Regions from separate parts of the Tardiphaga sp. vice154 genome, predicted to be linked through region 2. Evidence: predicted binding sites of a transcription regulator. Region 2 holds the regulator's gene; the other holds the start of a gene.

Region 1 (8,364 bases), 720 kb from region 2:
GCACTTATCCCGGCGGTCGCGGTGGTGACGATTACCGAGGCCTTCGACGTCCGCGGCGTGCTGGCCTATGCGATCGGCGGCGCGGCGGTCGGGCTGGCCTGTTATCTGGGCCTCGTTCCGTTCGATACCGAGGCGATGCGCTTCGACGGCATCGTACGCCGCCATCTCGAAGTGGTCACCGGCGCCGGCATCGTCGGGGGGCTGATCTACTGGCTGATTGCCGGCCGCAATGCCGGACGATGGAAGCAGCCGCGCGCTTTGCCGCAGGCGCCACCGCTATCGTGAGGCCTCTTCCTTCCCCTCTCCCCCGGCGCAGCGAAGCTGCGCGCCGCTGGAGAGGAGAAAAGGACGCGGCTCGCCAGTCTTTTCATCCCCACCCCCGTCGGCTAAACCGCGCGCCATGAACTGTACCGGACTCTATATCGCGCTGGCCCTTAGCCTCGTTATCGGCTTGACCTTCGGGATCTATCCCGAACTCGACCTCAAGCTGGCAGCTTTGTTCTACGACGCCGCCAGCAAAACCTTTCCGGTCAAGGAAGGCGCGCTGGCGATGTTCGCGCGCGATGCGGCGATGTGGATCTGCTGGGCCTTCGCGCTACCGTCCATCGCGGCTTTGATCATCAAGCTGATCTGGCCGAACCGGAAGCTCCTGATCTCCGCCAATACCATCGCCTTCCTGCTGATCACCATCACGCTGGCGGCCGGCATCCTGACCAACCTGACCTTCAAGACCCATTGGGGACGGCCACGGCCGGTGATGGTCACCGAATTCAGCGGCCCCTGGCAGTTCAAGGCGTGGTGGGACCCGACCGGCCAGTGCGGCCGCAACTGCTCGTTCTTCTCCGGCGAGGGCGCCACCGCCTTCTGGACCTTTGCGCCCGCCGCGCTGACGCCGCCGGCGATCCGACCCGTCGCCTATGTCGCCGCCTTCGTGTTCGGGTCGCTGACCAGCGGGTTGCGAATGGCGTTCGGCGGGCACTTCTTCACCGACGTGGCGATTGCCGGGCTGGTGACGTTTCTGGTGATCTGGCTGGCGCATGGCTGGATCTATCGCTGGCCGGCCACCCGCAAGACAGACGCCGAGGCCGAAGCCCGTCTGACCCGCTTTGCCTGGCCGGGCTATCGCTGGCGCCGGAAACTGTTGAGCGGCCAGGACGTTGGCCCGGCGCCCGAGCCTGATACGGCCCACCGCCATTAAACGGGTGCCCGTCCGCGGGAAGTTTGATAGCACAGCCCCCATGCAACCGAAATTGCCCCGATTGGACGTTCGATGACCACGATTCTGAAGAGCCTGCCCCAGGGAAAAAACGTCGGCATCGCGTTTTCCGGCGGGCTGGACACGTCAGCCGCGCTGCTCTGGATGAAGCAGAAGGGCGCCCGCGTCTTTGCCTATACCGCCAATCTCGGTCAGCCTGACGAGACCGACTACGAGGAGATCCCGCGCAAGGCGATGGAGTTCGGCGCCGAGAAGGCGCGGCTGGTCGATTGTCGCGCGCAACTGGTCCATGAAGGCATCGCCGCCATCCAGGCCGGCGCCTTCCACGTCTCGACCGGCGGCATCGCCTATTTCAACACCACGCCGCTTGGCCGCGCGGTGACCGGCACCATGCTGGTCTCGGCGATGAAGGAGGACGGCGTCAACATCTGGGGCGACGGCTCGACCTACAAGGGCAACGACATCGAGCGGTTCTACCGCTACGGCCTGCTGACCAATCCGGAACTAAAAATCTACAAGCCTTGGCTCGACGACGCGTTCATCGACGAACTCGGCGGCCGTGCCGAGATGTCGGCGTTCATGACCGCGCATGGCTACGCCTACAAGATGTCGGCCGAGAAGGCCTATTCGACCGACAGCAATCTGCTCGGCGCGACGCACGAAGCCAAGGATCTCGAAGATCTCGGCACCGGCATGCAGATCGTCAAGCCGATCATGGGCGTGCCGTTCTGGCGCGACGATTGCGCCGTCAAGGCTGAGCGCGTCGTGGTACGGTTCGTCGAAGGCCAGCCCGTGGCGCTGAACGGCCAGACCTTCGCCGACAGCGTTGCTCTGTTCCTCGAAGCCAATGCGATCGGCGGTCGCCACGGCCTCGGCATGAGCGACCAGATCGAGAACCGCATCATCGAAGCCAAGAGCCGCGGCATCTACGAGGCGCCGGGCATGGCGCTGCTGCACATCGCCTATGAGCGTCTCGTCACCGGCATCCACAACGAGGACACCATCGAGCAGTACCGCATGAGCGGCATGAAGCTTGGCCGGCTGCTGTATCAGGGCCGCTGGTTCGATTCGCAGGCCTTGATGCTGCGCGAGACCGCGCAGCGCTGGGTCGCCCGTGCCATCACCGGCGAAGTCACGCTCGAACTGCGTCGCGGTAACGACTACTCGCTGCTCAACACCGAGAGCCCGAACCTGACCTATGCGCCGGAGCGCCTGAGCATGGAAAAGGTCGAGGACGCCCCGTTCACGCCGGCCGACCGCATCGGCCAGCTCACCATGCGCAACCTCGACATCACCGACACCCGCGCCAAGCTGGACCTCTACGCGAACGCCGGCCTGCTGAGCGCCGGCGCGGGCTCGAACATTCCGAAGCTGGAGAACGACAAGGGCTAAGCGATCGACGAGTTATCAGTCGTCATTGCGAGGTCAGGGAAAGCCTTTGGCTTTCCCCTTAGCGAAGCGACGCGGCAATCCAGTAAGCCACGAGTGAAGACTGGATTGCTTCGTCGCAAGCGCTCCTCGCAATGACAGCTGCGGGGCCCGGGAATCGGCATGCTCGCCGCGAGAATAGGATTGCCGGGATGCCCGACCGTCATTGACGCGTCATCCTGTCGTCGTATTGGATGCCACCTGCCCGTGACGGGCGCCGGGGCACTCATCATGAAAAATTCGGTCACCATCGCACTCGCGCTGGCCCTTTCCAGCGCGCCGGCATTTGCGCAAGCCATTTATCCGATCGACCGCGCCGACATCCTCGCCGGCGCCACCTTCGATTTCAAGGTCGAGTTTCCCGGCCTTGTTGATCCCACCAATATCAAGGTCACCGTCAACGGCGCCGACCACGCGAGCGCCTTCGGCAAGCCCGCGACCTATATCGCGCGCGAGGACGGCAAGGACCAGTCCGCGCTGTTGCTGCGCCAGGTCGCGCTTACAAAGCCCGGCGCCTACACGATCGAGGTCAGCGACGGCAGCACCAGCCGCGCGGTCTCGTGGAACGTCTTTGACACCGGCCCGCGCAAGGCGAAGAACGTCATCCTGTTCATCGGCGACGGAATGTCGCCGGCGCACCGTGTCGGCGCACGATTGCTGTCGAAGGGCATTTCCGAAGGCAAGAGCCTCGGCAGACTGGCGATCGACGACATGCCCTACATGGCATTCGTCGCCACCGCCGGTTCGGATTCGATCATCACCGACTCCGCCAATGCCGCCAGCGCCTATGCCACCGGGCACAAGACCGCGGTCAATGCGATGGGCGTCTATGCCGACCGCACCAGTAATCCGTTCGACGATCCGCGCGTCGAGACCATCACCAGCTTGATCCGACGGCAGCGCGACATGGCGATCGGCATCGTCACCAATACCGAGATCGAGGACGCTACGCCGGCGGCGATGGTCGCGCATACGAGGCGCCGCGCCGCCTATGACCAGATCGTCGAGCAGTTTTTTGCCGCCAAACCCGACGTGCTGCTGGGCGGCGGCGCCGCTAACTTCCTGCCGCAGGCCGAGGCGATCTCGAAGCGCAAGGACGACGTCGACTACATCGCGAAATTCCGCGACTCCGGCTACGCCTATGCCGCCACAGCGACCGAGCTCGACGCGCAGGCCGCGAAGCCCGAGACGCGGAAACTGCTCGGACTGTTCGCGCCCGGCAATATGGACGGGGTACTCGATCGCAAATTTCTCAAGGGCGGCGGCGTGAAGAAATCGCCGGATCAGCCCGATCTGACCGTGCAGCTACAAAGCGCGCTCAACGTGCTGTCGCGCAATGACAACGGCTTCTTCCTGATGGTGGAATCCGGCATGATCGACAAATACGCCCATGCGCTCGACATGGAGCGCGCCGTGTATGACACGATCATGCTCGACAATGCCGTGAAGCTAGCCAAGGACTGGGCCAAAGCGCGCGGCGAGGACACGCTGATCCTGGTGCTGGCCGATCACAACCATCCCAACAGCCTGGTCGGCACCGTCAATGACGACATGGAGACGCTGCCGAACACGCCGCTGCGCGAACGGGTTGGCGTCTATGAGAAGGCCGGCTTCCCGAACTATCCGAAGCCGGATGCCGAGGGCTATCCGTCGCGCGTCGATGTCAGCCGCCGGCTGGCGATTTTCTCCGCCAGCATTCCCGATCATTACGAGACGCTGCGGCCGAAGCTCGACAACCCCAACGAGCCCACGCAGAAGGGCGACGAGCCGGCCACGTTCAAGGCCAACGCCAAATACAAGGACGTGCCCGGCGCGGTGTTGAGGCTCGGCAATCTGCCGGCAATGATGAATGCCAGCGTACATTCCGGCGAAGACGTGATCCTCACCGCGACGGGACCGGGCAGCGACCGCGTGCACGGGTCGATGGACAACACGGAAGTGTTTCGCGTGATCGCCGATGCGCTGGGGCTGGCGGAGAAGAAATAGCCGCTCACGCACGCGATACTCTCCGATGTCATCCCGGACAAGTGAGCCTTGGCGAACGCAGATCCGGGATACATTGACTCCGAGCTCATAGCCAACCCGGGACTACTGCCACAGCACATCACGCGGACAGCGTTTATGGGTCCCGGCTCGCGCTCGCAAAAGCTCGCTTGGCCGGGACGACAGCGGAGAGAACTATCAAAAAAAGTGGCCGGGATTGCTCCCGGCCACTTGCATTTGTGTAGCTACCCTCAGCGTCGCGGCGGGGCGGTGCCCGGGGGCGGCGGCGGCAGCGCGGCCGATCCGCCGTTCAGCAGCGGCGTGATGTTGCGGATGGTGACGCGGCGGTTTTGACGCTCTGCGGCATCGGTCGGGATCTTCAGATACTGCTCGCCATAACCCTGCGACGTCAGGTTCTCCGCCGGCACCTGGAATTGCTGGGTAAGCAATTGCGCCGCCGATTCGGCGCGGCGATCCGACAACGACAAATTATCGATGTCCGAGCCGACCGCGTCGGTATGGCCTTCGATCAGAAACACCAGCTTCGGATTGCGCGAGATCGCCTTGTTGAGGCCATCCGCGATGATCTGCAGCTTCGAGGCCTGGTCCGGCGGGATTTCCCACGAGCCTAGATCGAAGTTAATGGTGTCGAGATCGATTGACGGCATGCGCTGGCGCACCGTCTGGCTGTAGCGGATTTCATCGAGCGAATAGCGGCGCTCGATGCGCTCCACCGGCGGCGCCAGCAAGGTGTCGTAGACCAATTCGGGCGAGGCCTGATCGTAGTCGACGATGTAGCGGTTCTGCGGAATCCGGATCACGGGCGGCGGCAGATCGACGTAGAAACCGCCGGCACCGCGCGGACCGCGGAACGAGTTGTCGATGATGATGATCTCGCGACCGCCACGATCGCGACGTACCCGGCGCAGCAGCTGGCCGTCGCGGCCGACCACGGTGATGATCTCGGACCCGTCGGGACGCACGACGATGGTGCGGCTCTCGTCGCCGACCTGCTGGGTGCGGATGTCACGCGCGCCGTAGCGGAAGCGATCGACCTCATTGTGCCGGATGAAGGACTGGCCGGAGGGGTCCTGCACGATGATGCGGCCGGGCTCCGTGAACACCTTGCGACCGCCGACATCGCTCTCGCGACGCTGGCCGCGGAAGTCTTCCATGCGCTGCGGACCCGGAGCCTGGGCGCCCGGTGCGATCGGAGCCAGTGCGGCTGCCGGCGGCGGGGCGGGCGGGATCGGGGCGGCAACGGTCGGCGGGGCGACGCGCGCGGCCGGAGCAACGGCAGGTGCCGCGCCTGCGGCAGCAGGTGCGCCTGGCGCAGCGCCGGGGACCGGAGCGGCGCCGGGGACCGCGTTAGGAGCGACTGGATTCGGTGCAGTGACGGGCGCGCCCGGGGTACCAACGACCGGAGCACCGGGACCACCCGGTCCACGCTGACCATCGGGACCACGCTGGCCTCGTTCACCGTCGCCCCGCGGACCACGTTCACCTGGAACACGCGCGCCGGGAGGCGTGCCGGCTGCCGGAGGTGTGGCGGCGGGAGGTGTCGCAACTGGCGGCGTTGCCGCCGGAGGCGTAGCGGCCGGTGCCGGTGGCGTGGCCGTCGGCGCGCTGCGGGCTGCCGGAGGAGTGACTACCGGCGGCGTTGCTTCGGGCGCCTGTCGTGCCGCGGGGGCGGCCGGGGCCGGAGTCGGAGCGGGTGCCGTGGTCGGAGCGGGACGTGCGCCAGCCGGCGGTGCACCGGGCTCGCGGCGCTCTTCGCGACGTTCCTGCTTTGCAGCCGGAGGGGTCGGCGCGGCGGGGGCTGAGGCAGGCGCGGGTGGCGTCGGACGCACAGCCGGAGCGGCGGCCGGGGGAGTCGGAGGGGCTGCCGCCGGCGGTGGCGGCGTAGGACGTGCAGGCGCCGCGGCTGGCGGAGCAGGAGGGGCCGGACGCGGCGGCGGAGGAGCGGCAGCCGGCGGCGGCGGAGCGTCAGGGCGCGCCGCGGGCGGCGCGGCCGGCGGTGCCGCGGCAGGCGGCGCGGCGGGGCGCGGCGCGGCAGCCGGCGGCGGTCCCTTTGGCTCAGCCTTCGGTGGAGCCTTGGGCTCGCCCTCGGGAGCAGGCGCGGCCTGCGCTACGCGGAACGACGCATCGGCCTCCAGCGCGTGCGACACGGGCGCCGTGAACTGCGCAACGCTGAGCGTTGTCGTGGCCAACAGCAAAAGACGAAGTTTGGTCATGATGGCTCTAAATCCCCGGAAAAATTTTCGACGAAACATTGTTGGCCAAGGCGTGGCGGGACGATCAACTGATATCCTTAGGGCCGCATTGTGGCGGCCCGCACACCCTGCGAACGCTTTATTTTCAACGGCGCGATGGCCGGATCGCGCTTTATTCATTGCGCGTTCAGGCCATCGATCGTTGCAGCTTACATGGTCGGCGACGGCGGCATGTCAGGCTGGCCCGGATTGACGTCCGGCCCTGTCGGCAATTCCTCCGGCGTATAGCCCGGCAGTTCGTCGGGCTGTGACGGCGCATCCGGCTCGCGCACCGGCGTCGGAATTTCCGGGCGCGGGCTACCGGGCGGGCTTTCCTGCGGCGGCTCAGTTGGCTGACCGGGCTTGATCGGCGGATCTTCGATAGGCGACATCAGATTGCGACCTTTCGGTTAGTGCCGAGATCGGGGCGCGTGCCCGATACGGCGGCGGCAGCCATCTTCACATAGCTGATCACGGTGCCCGGCGAATCCCAATACTCGGCTTCCTCTGGCGTGAATTTGAGAACGCGGATGTTCGGATCCTCGGCGCTGTCCCACCACGCCTTGGCCGGCGTCGAGAACAACTCCTTGATCTTGGCGCGATCGTTCGAGACCGCAGCAGTGCCGCTGACGGAGACGAACTTCATGTCGCCGGCGTCGGCGAAGGACAGGTTGACCTGCGGATTGGCTTCAATCTCGTCGTCCTTGTGACGGCGGGCATCGGTGAGAAAGAAGATCGTATTGGCGTCGCGGTCGAGATAGGCCGCCATCGGCCGGGCGCGAAGCTTCTCGCCATCGCGCGTCACCATCATGGCGAAGCCGATCTTCTTCATCAGCTCCCAGGTGCGATCGATATCGTTGGCGTGATCGTCGGTCATGTTTCACTCCTTGAACATTATGACGTTAACGGCCGCGACAGGGTGGAGTTCCATTTCGGTCCAATTGACACGCGGGAGCCGACACCGCATCAAGGCGTTTTCGCAGGAGGGTTCGATGCCGATCGCCTATTGGTGCATTCTCGTGGCCGTTGTGATGCCGCTCGTTCTGGCCGGCTACGCCAAATCCGGCTCGCATGACAACAACACGCCGCGCGATGACGCCGAGAAGCTCTCGGGCGCCAAGCGTCGCGCCTATGCCGCGCACCAGAATGCGATCGAGAATTTTCCGTTCTTCGCCATCGCCGTTGTCGCCGCCATCAGCTTCGGCGCGACGACCTCGACGCTGAACCTGCTGGCGCTGCTCTATCTGGCATTCCGCATCGCACACGCGCTCTTGTATATCGCTGACAAGGCGAGCTTACGCTCGATGGCCTATGCCGGCGCGCTCTTCACCAATATCGCGATCTTCGTGCTGCCGGCGTTCAAGTAGCGCGTAGCCCGGATGGAGCGAAGCGCAATCCGGGGAAAGCCTAGCGGATCAAGCGAGTACTGATTTGCGCGCCGGCCCCGGATTGCGCTTCGCTTCATCCGGGCTACGGATCAAGTGA
Region 2 (8,364 bases):
GTGGACGCGCCCGCTGTCGGTCTCGGCGTCACGGGAAGCCGAACGCGCCTTGAATTCGCGCTCGCCGATCATGCCGCGGAGATAGTGCTGGGCACGAAACCTCGGGAAGTGCTCAAACATGGGCCTGCCTCGATTGCAGCGCGAAAACCGCGCATCTATTCATCGGAGACCAGCGTTAGCAATTCGTTAATGCGGCGCTAAGTCCGCGGTATCGTCTGGTACCCCCGTCTACGATCGAACCTTCCATAACCGGCCAAATATCGCTCGCACAGCTCCGGGGAAACGGGTTTTATCATTGAAATCATTGATGAAATGCCGTGTCACATGAACGTCATCCAATTGCAATATTAGCTCCACAGCAGGCTCGTAAAGAGGCGGCACAGGGCTCCGGGACGGGCGCCCTTGACCCAACGGAGATCACCCATGAAATTCCTCAAGGCAATCGTCGCAGTCGGCCTGATGGCCGCTTCGACCTCGGCATTCGCTGCCGACATCACCGGTGCGGGCGCGACCTTCCCCTTCCCGGTCTATTCGAAGTGGGCTGACGCCTACAAGAAAGAGACCGGCAATGGCCTGAATTACCAGTCGATCGGCTCCGGCGCAGGCATCAAGCAGATCCAGGCCAAGACCGTGACCTTCGGCGCCACCGACGCGCCGCTCAAGGCTGAGCAGCTCGAAAAAGACGGACTCGTGCAGTGGCCGATGGTGATGGGCGCGATCGTTCCCGTCGTGAACCTTGAAGGCATCGCTTCCGGCGAACTGGTTCTGTCCGGCGAACTGCTGGCCGACATCTATCTCGGCAAGGTCACCAAGTGGGACGACGCCGCGATCGTCAAGCTGAACCCCAAGCTGAAACTGCCCTCGGCCGCCATCACCGTGGTCCGCCGTTCGGACGGTTCGGGCACCACCTTCAACTTCACCGATTATCTCGCCAAGGCGAGCCCGGACTGGAAGACCAAGGTCGGCATGGGCACCGCCGTCGAATGGCCGGTTGGCGTCGGCGCCAAGGGTAACGAAGGCGTTGCCGGCAACATCAGCCAGACCAAGAACGCGATCGGTTACGTCGAATACGCTTACGCCAAGCAGAACAAGCTGACCTATGCCGGCATGATCAACAAGGCCGGCAAGACCGTGCAGCCGACCGTCGCCTCGTTCCAGGCCGCCGCGTCCAACGCCGATTGGGCCAAGGCTCCCGGCTATTACGTGATCCTGACCGACCAGCCGGGCGACGCCTCCTGGCCGATCACCGCCGCAACCTTCATCCTGATGCACAAGGTTCCAGCCGACAAGGCAGCCTCCGCCGAAGCCATCAAGTTCTTCACCTGGGCCTTCGAGAAGGGCGACAAGATGGCCGAGGAACTCGACTACATTCCGATGCCGGAGCCGGTCGTCAAGCTGATCGAAAAGACCTGGTCGGCTGACATCAAGAGCTGAGCGATCACAAGCTGGCAGTAGTGTACCCTCCCCCCTCTTTGGGGAGGGGCAGGGAGAGGGGGGCGCCGGGCGACGGCGCTTGCGGCTCGCCCTCTCCCGGCGCTTCGCGCCACCCTCCCCCGCAAGGGGGGGCCGCGGGACTGGTGGCTCACCATAACGACGACCGCAGCGCGGCATCAGCGCAGCTCGAATTTCTCAACGATGCGCCCGTGCATCCAGTACAGTAAAAACAGGGGACTGGCGTGGCAGATATGGCCGTACAGAGCTCGTCGATGGAAGCTGCCGGACCGTATGATCGTGCGAAGGCGCTGAGCGCCTTCAAGTTCGGTGATCAGGCATTTTACTGGATCACGCGCCTGTGCGCGATGTCCGTCCTGCTGCTTCTCGGCGGCATCATTCTCTCGCTGATCGCGGGCGCCTGGCCGGCGATGAAGGAATACGGCTTGGCGTTCCTGTGGACGCAGCGCTGGGCGCCGGCCAACGATCCGCCGGTGCTGGGTGCGCTCGGCCCGATCTACGGCACGTTGGTGACCTCGGTGATCGCCATGGCGATCGCCATTCCGGTCGGCCTCGGCATCGCGATTTTCCTCACCGAGCTGTGCCCGCAGTGGCTGCGCCGGCCGATTGGCATGGCAATCGAACTGCTCGCCGGCATTCCCTCGATCATCTACGGCATGTGGGGCTTCTTCGTGCTCGGGCCGTATCTGGCCGATCATGTGCAGCCGTTCATGATCGCCACTTTTGAAGGCGTGCCGGTTCTCGGCACCATCTTCGCCGGCCCGCCCTCTTATCTCAGCCTGTTCAACGCGGCGCTGATCCTCGCCATCATGGTGTTGCCCTTCATCACCTCGATCTCGGTCGACGTGTTCAAGACGGTGCCGCCGGTACTGAAGGAAGCCGCCTATGGCGTCGGCTGCACCACCTGGGAAGTCGTGCGCAATGTCGTCATCCCCTACACCAAGGTAGGCGTGATCGGCGGCATCATGCTGGCGCTCGGCCGCGCGCTCGGCGAGACGATGGCGGTGACCTTCATCATCGGCAACTCGTTCCGGATTTCCGGGTCGCTATTCGGGCCGGGCACCACTATCTCGGCAGCGATCGCCAGCGAGTTCGCGGAAAGCGATGGCCTGCACCAGTCCGCATTGATCCTGCTCGGCCTGCTGCTGTTCGTGCTGACATTCTTCGTGCTGTCGGGCGCGCGGCTGATGCTGATGCGTCTCGAAAAGAAGGCGGGTAACTAGCATGGCCCCGAAAAGTGGATACCGGTTTTCGGATAAGGCCATCATGCTTCAGGTGATGTCATGAACCCGATTTACGCTTCCCGCCGCCGTTTCGACATGCTGATCCGTGCGCTGTGCTTCGGCGCCGCCATCTTCGGCGTCTCCTGGCTGGCGCTGATCCTGTTCACGCTGTTCAGCAACGGCCTCGCCGGCCTCAGCGTGCAGTTGTTCACGCAGAACACGCCGCCGCCGGGCTCCGCCGAAGGTGGCCTGCTCAACGCCATCGTCGGCTCGATCATCATGACGGCGATCGGCGTCGGCATCGGCGCGCCGCTCGGCCTGTTCGCCGGCACCTATTTGGCCGAATACGGCAAGAACGACCGGCTCACCGATGTGATCCGCTTCATCAACGACATCCTGCTGTCGGCGCCCTCAATCATCATCGGCCTTTTCGTCTATGGCGCGGTGGTGGTGCCGATGGGCGGTTTCTCGGCCTTCGCCGGTTCATTGGCATTGGCCGTGATCGTGATCCCTGTGGTGGTCCGGACCACCGAGGACATGCTCGGCCTGGTGCCCAATCCGCTGCGCGAAGCGGCCTCGGCGCTCGGCCTGCCGCGTTCGCTGGTGATCAAGCGGATCGCCTACCGCGCCGCCCGCGCCGGCCTCATCACCGGCGTTCTGCTGGCGACGGCCCGCGTCGCCGGCGAAACTGCGCCCTTGCTGTTCACCGCGCTGAGCAACCAGTTCTTCAGCCTGGATCTCACCAGGACCATGGCCAACCTGCCGGTGACCATCAACAATTTCGTTCAAAGCCCCTACGAGTACTGGAAGCAGCTGGCCTGGAGCGGCGCTCTGATCATAACCCTGGCCGTACTTGCCCTTAACATTGGCGCGCGCATTCTCGGCGCCGAGAGGACAGCGAAATGAGTGAACTATCCGTATCTTCCGGCGTATCCTCGGTTTCCCTGCCGCCGCAGGTGGCGATGGGCGAGGAGCGCTCCAAGGTCAGCGTCCGCGACCTGAATTTCTATTACGGCGACCATCACGCGCTGAAGCACATCAACCTGACGCTGGTCGCCAACCGCGTCACCGCCTTCATCGGCCCGTCGGGCTGCGGCAAGTCCACGCTGCTGCGCATCTTCAACCGCATGTACGACCTCTATCCCGGCCAGCGTGCCGAGGGTCAGGTTATGCTCGACAGCCAGAACGTGCTCGATCCGAAGCTGGATCTCAACCTGCTGCGCGCCCGCGTCGGCATGGTGTTCCAGAAGCCGACGCCGTTCCCGATGACCATCTACGAAAACATCGCCTTCGGCGTGCGTCTCTACGAGAAGATCTCGAAGTCGGAGATGGATGGCCGCGTCGAGAAGGCGCTGCGCGGCGGCGCTCTGTGGAACGAGGTCAAGGACAAGCTGAACGCCTCCGGTCTCAGCCTGTCGGGCGGCCAGCAGCAACGCCTGTGCATCGCGCGCACCATTGCGGTCAGGCCCGAGGTGATCCTGTTCGACGAGCCGTGCTCGGCGCTGGATCCGATCTCGACCGCCAAGATCGAGGAATTGATCGACGAGTTGAAGAACGACTACACCATTGCCATCGTCACCCACAACATGCAGCAGGCGGCGCGCGTTTCTGACAGCACCGCCTTCATGTATCTCGGCGAGTTGATCGAATTCGGCCCGACCAACAAGATCTTCACCTCGCCGACAGATCGCCGTACCCAGGATTACATCACCGGCCGGTTCGGCTGACGCGTTGAACGCGGGAGGGATTGATATGGCTTTCGAACACACGACCAAGGCCTTCGACGGCGACCTGCAGGAATTGACCCGGCTGGTCGCTGAAATGGGTGGTCTCGCGGAGCGGCAGATCACCGATTCCGTCGACGCCTTGGTGCGTCGCGACATTCCGCTGGGAATGAAGGTGGCCGCCGCCGACCAGGAAATCGACCAACTGCAGCGCGTCATCGAAGAGCGTGCCGTGCTCACCATTGCCCGGCGTCAGCCGATGGCGGTGGATCTGCGCGAGATCGTTGGCGCGATGCGGGTTGCCACCGATCTGGAGCGGATCGGCGATCTCGCCAAGAACATCGGCAAGCGCGTCAATGCGTTGGACAGCGACTTCCATCCGCTGAAGCTGATCCGCGGCCTCGAACACATGACTGATCTGGTGCGCTCGCAGGTCAAGGCCGTGCTCGATGCCTACGCCGCGCATGATCTGCCGGCGGCGATGGCGGTGTGGAAGGGCGACGAGGAGATCGACGCGATCTGCACCTCGCTGTTCCGCGAACTGCTGACCTACATGATGGAAGATCCGCGCAACATCTCGTTCTGCATCCATCTGATGTTCTGCGCCAAAAACATCGAGCGGATCGGCGATCATGCCACCAACATCGCCGAAACCGTATTCTACATGATTGAGGGCGAAGCGATCCTGGACAAGCGCCCGAAGGGCGATATGACCAATTTCGCCAACGCCCCGGTTTAACGAGAGAGACAAGCCCATGAACGCGCGCATTCTGGTGGTCGAAGACGAAGAAGCGCTGACCACGCTGCTGCGCTACAACCTCGACGCCGAAGGCTACGAGGTCGAGACCGTCGCCCGCGGCGACGACGCCGACACCCGCTTGAAAGAGCGGGTGCCGGATCTGGTGGTGCTGGACTGGATGCTGCCGGGCCTGTCGGGCATCGAATTGTGCCGCCGGCTGCGCGCGCGTCCGGAGACCAAGTCGCTGCCGATCATCATGCTGACGGCGCGCGGCGAGGAAAGCGAACGCGTCCGAGGCCTGGCCACCGGCGCCGACGATTACATCGTCAAGCCGTTCTCGGTGCCGGAGCTGCTGGCCCGCGTGAAGGGCCTGTTGCGCCGTGCCGCGCCGGAGCGGCTGGCGACCGTGCTGTCGTTCGGCGACATAGAGCTCGACCGCGACAAGCGCCGCGTCGTTCGTTCCGGCCGGCCGATCGATCTCGGCCCGACCGAATATCGCCTGCTCGAATTCTTCCTCGAACATCCCGGCCGGGTGTTCAGCCGCGAGCAACTGCTCGACAGCGTGTGGGGCCGCGATATCTATATCGACGAGCGCACCGTCGACGTGCATATCGGCCGTCTGCGCAAGATCCTCAACCCGCGCGGCGAGCAGGATCCGATCCGCACCGTGCGCGGCGCCGGCTACGCGCTGGACGACCGCTTCGCCAGCATCAGCGCCGAACAGGCAAGCTGAGCGAGCAGAGTTCTTAGCGCTCGCTTGCTTGCCATCCCACATCAAATTCTAGCCGCGACCCTCGGTTACCTCTCCCCGGCGGGGAGAGGTAACCGTGCGTCGCGGCTGGGCTAGAGACCGAACGTCGTTTTCGTAAAAAGGTGGTGCGGGAGGTGTTTACTCCGCCGGGCTCGCGATCGCCGGCGCCGTGGCAGCGTACTTGTCCATCGCAAGATAAACACCGCCCGCCACCAGAATCCCGGCCAGCCAGCTCAAATCGGCGCCGCCCAGCAGGTTGATCGAGATCGGTCCCTGCAGCGCCGGCACCAGCCCGTCCTGAAACAGCCATGCGGCGACCAAGCCGACGCCGAAGGCGATCATTCCGCTCCAATTGATATCGCCATAGGCGCTCGTCTGCGGAGACTTGTAGAGTTCGGCGACGTCGATCACGCCCTTCCGCTTCACGAAGAAGTCCGCGAGGATCACGCCGGCATAGGGGCTCATCCACATCAACAGGCTGATCAGCCAGTTGTCGAACGCCTTGGCGAAAGACGGCGCAGAGATGAAGTAGATCGTCACCGCATAGCCGGCGACACCGACGATCAGCGCCAGCGCCGTGCGCGACAGTTTGAGGCCCATGCTCAACGCCGCCAGCGCCGCCGAATAGACGTTGAGGATGTTGCTGGCGATCGGCCCATGCAGAACCATCAAGAGCACCAGCAGCGCGGCAACGCCGCCGAACACCGCGCTGACCATCTTGGCCGGATCGGCATCCAGCGTTACCGACGCGATGGTAGCGCCGAGGACAGCGAGCCACACCGAGGGCACGAACATGCCGATGTAGCTGTACCAGAAGACCTGTCTCGAGGAGATGGTGCGCGGCACGAAGCGCGAATAGTCCGAGGCCCAGGTCACCCACGAGATTCCCCAGCCGACGCCGACGGCGGTCATCAGCAGCGTCAGCATCGCCAGATGCGCGCCGGGCTCCAGCGACGTCTTGAGGCCCCAATTGACGACGCCGGCCTGGCTCCAGGCCAGGATGCTCATCAGCACCATGATCGCCACGGTCGCCGGCACGGTGTACTTCTCGAAGGTACGGATGGCATAGAAGCCATAGATGCCGATCATCACCTGCAGCACCATCACGAGGGTGATGACGAGGAAGTTCGCGGTCCAGGTGTCACTGATGCCGAACTGGGCGAGGATGGCCATCGAGATCTTGGCGGGGAAGTAGGTGTTGACCCCGATCCAGCCCAGCGTCATCAGGAACATCAGCAGGCTCGGCAGATAGGCGCCGCGACGGCCGAAGGCGGCACGGCTCAATACCATCTGGTTGACGCCGGTCTTGTGGCCCATCACCGTGAAGGCGCCGAAGATTGCGCAGCCGATCAGGTTGCCGATCACGATCACGGCGATCGTTTCCAGCAGGCCGAGCTTGAGAATAATGCCGAGCGCGCCGAGCGCCCAGTTCACCGGCGCGATGTTGGCGCCGGCCCAGATCCACATTTGCTGCGGTCCGGTGGAATCCCGGTCGGCGTCGGGAATGGGTTCGATGCTGTGAATGTCGGCCCGCAACTCGGAATTCGTCATGCTCGCCCCCGCTGATGAAAACTACCGGCGAAAGCGATCAGCAAGAACTGTACCAGAGTAGCGCATGCGTCTGATCAGGAAATGAGCGATCGGTTCAACACGCCGAGCGTGCATCGAACTGTGTGCTGTTTGCCAAGCAAGCTGCCCATCTTGTAGCCACGCCTTGCGTCGAATCGGTCCAAGCGAGCGTTGCAGAGTTCAGTGGTCGCTCGTCCCGTCGCTGCCGTCAGTCGCTTGCTCTGCGACTATTCGCTGCATCATCGCGATGAAGACGGCCTGTTCCTTCCTGCTTAGCCGGCCGAGCGTGGCGCGATGGGCGTCGCGCGCCGGCGTTTCCAGGCGGGCGAGCAGGGCGGCGCCCGATGGCGTCAGCCGGCACAGTTGGGCGCGTCGGTCATTGCCGTCGATCGTGCGTTCCACGAGCCCGCGCGCGGCCAGTCGCTTCAGTGCGCCCGTCGTGGTGGTGCGATCCTGAGCAATATCTGCAGCCAAAGTAGTCTGGTCTGCCGCGCCGCGCCCTGCAAGCGCCGACAGCAGGCTGTATTGCAGCGGCGTCACGTCGAAGCTGGCGCAGGCCTGCTGAAACAGCGCGACGTGGATCTGATGCAACCGGCGGATCAGAAATCCGGGCCTTTGTTGCAGCGGCCAGGGGCGGTGCGCGGGTTTGGGCGCAATCCGGTCGCTTGGCGGTTTGGCTGATGGCAACATGCTCTCCTGATCGTTCGGCTTCGCAAACGCAGCATCGGTTTCTTATGGCATGGTCTTTGCTTTTGTAAAATACGAAGTATGCTTCGCATTTGAAGCAGACCTGCAGAGCCTGCCGTTAAGTAAGAGGAGACCGTCATGTCCGTCACCGCCACTTTTGATTTGCTGTTGCGCGGCGGCCGCGTCATCGATCCGGCCTCGGGCATCGACGGCCTGAAG

Evidence for each region. Region 2 encodes PhoB, which activates phosphate uptake and scavenging genes when phosphate is short. Its sites were predicted from a motif close to TGTCATNNANCTGTCAT; they were not measured.
Region 1: FIU28_RS02320 (alkaline phosphatase) is a predicted target of PhoB. The motif match lies at 2,806-2,822, and genes of this name have one in related genera.

The regions. Positions count from the first base shown of each region.
Region 1 is NZ_CP041399.1:499,040-507,403, reverse strand. It holds gene FIU28_RS02335 (hypothetical protein) at 1-285, shown strand, start outside; gene FIU28_RS02330 (phosphatase PAP2 family protein) at 401-1,198, shown strand; gene argG (argininosuccinate synthase) at 1,271-2,608, shown strand; gene FIU28_RS02320 (alkaline phosphatase) at 2,876-4,630, shown strand; gene FIU28_RS27260 (OmpA family protein) at 4,879-5,802, opposite strand; gene FIU28_RS02310 (hypothetical protein) at 7,050-7,271, opposite strand; gene FIU28_RS02305 (pyridoxamine 5'-phosphate oxidase family protein) at 7,271-7,756, opposite strand; gene FIU28_RS02300 (MAPEG family protein) at 7,872-8,246, shown strand; gene FIU28_RS02295 (DUF1989 domain-containing protein) at 8,357-8,364, opposite strand, start outside.
Region 2 is NZ_CP041399.1:1,217,076-1,225,439, forward strand. It holds gene FIU28_RS05700 (hypothetical protein) at 1-120, opposite strand, end outside; gene pstS (phosphate ABC transporter substrate-binding protein PstS) at 424-1,434, shown strand; gene pstC (phosphate ABC transporter permease subunit PstC) at 1,677-2,675, shown strand; gene pstA (phosphate ABC transporter permease PstA) at 2,736-3,581, shown strand; gene pstB (phosphate ABC transporter ATP-binding protein PstB) at 3,578-4,402, shown strand; gene phoU (phosphate signaling complex protein PhoU) at 4,428-5,138, shown strand; gene phoB (phosphate regulon transcriptional regulator PhoB) at 5,155-5,871, shown strand; gene FIU28_RS05735 (cytosine permease) at 6,028-7,440, opposite strand; gene FIU28_RS05740 (MarR family winged helix-turn-helix transcriptional regulator) at 7,639-8,148, opposite strand; gene FIU28_RS05745 (amidohydrolase/deacetylase family metallohydrolase) at 8,284-8,364, shown strand, end outside.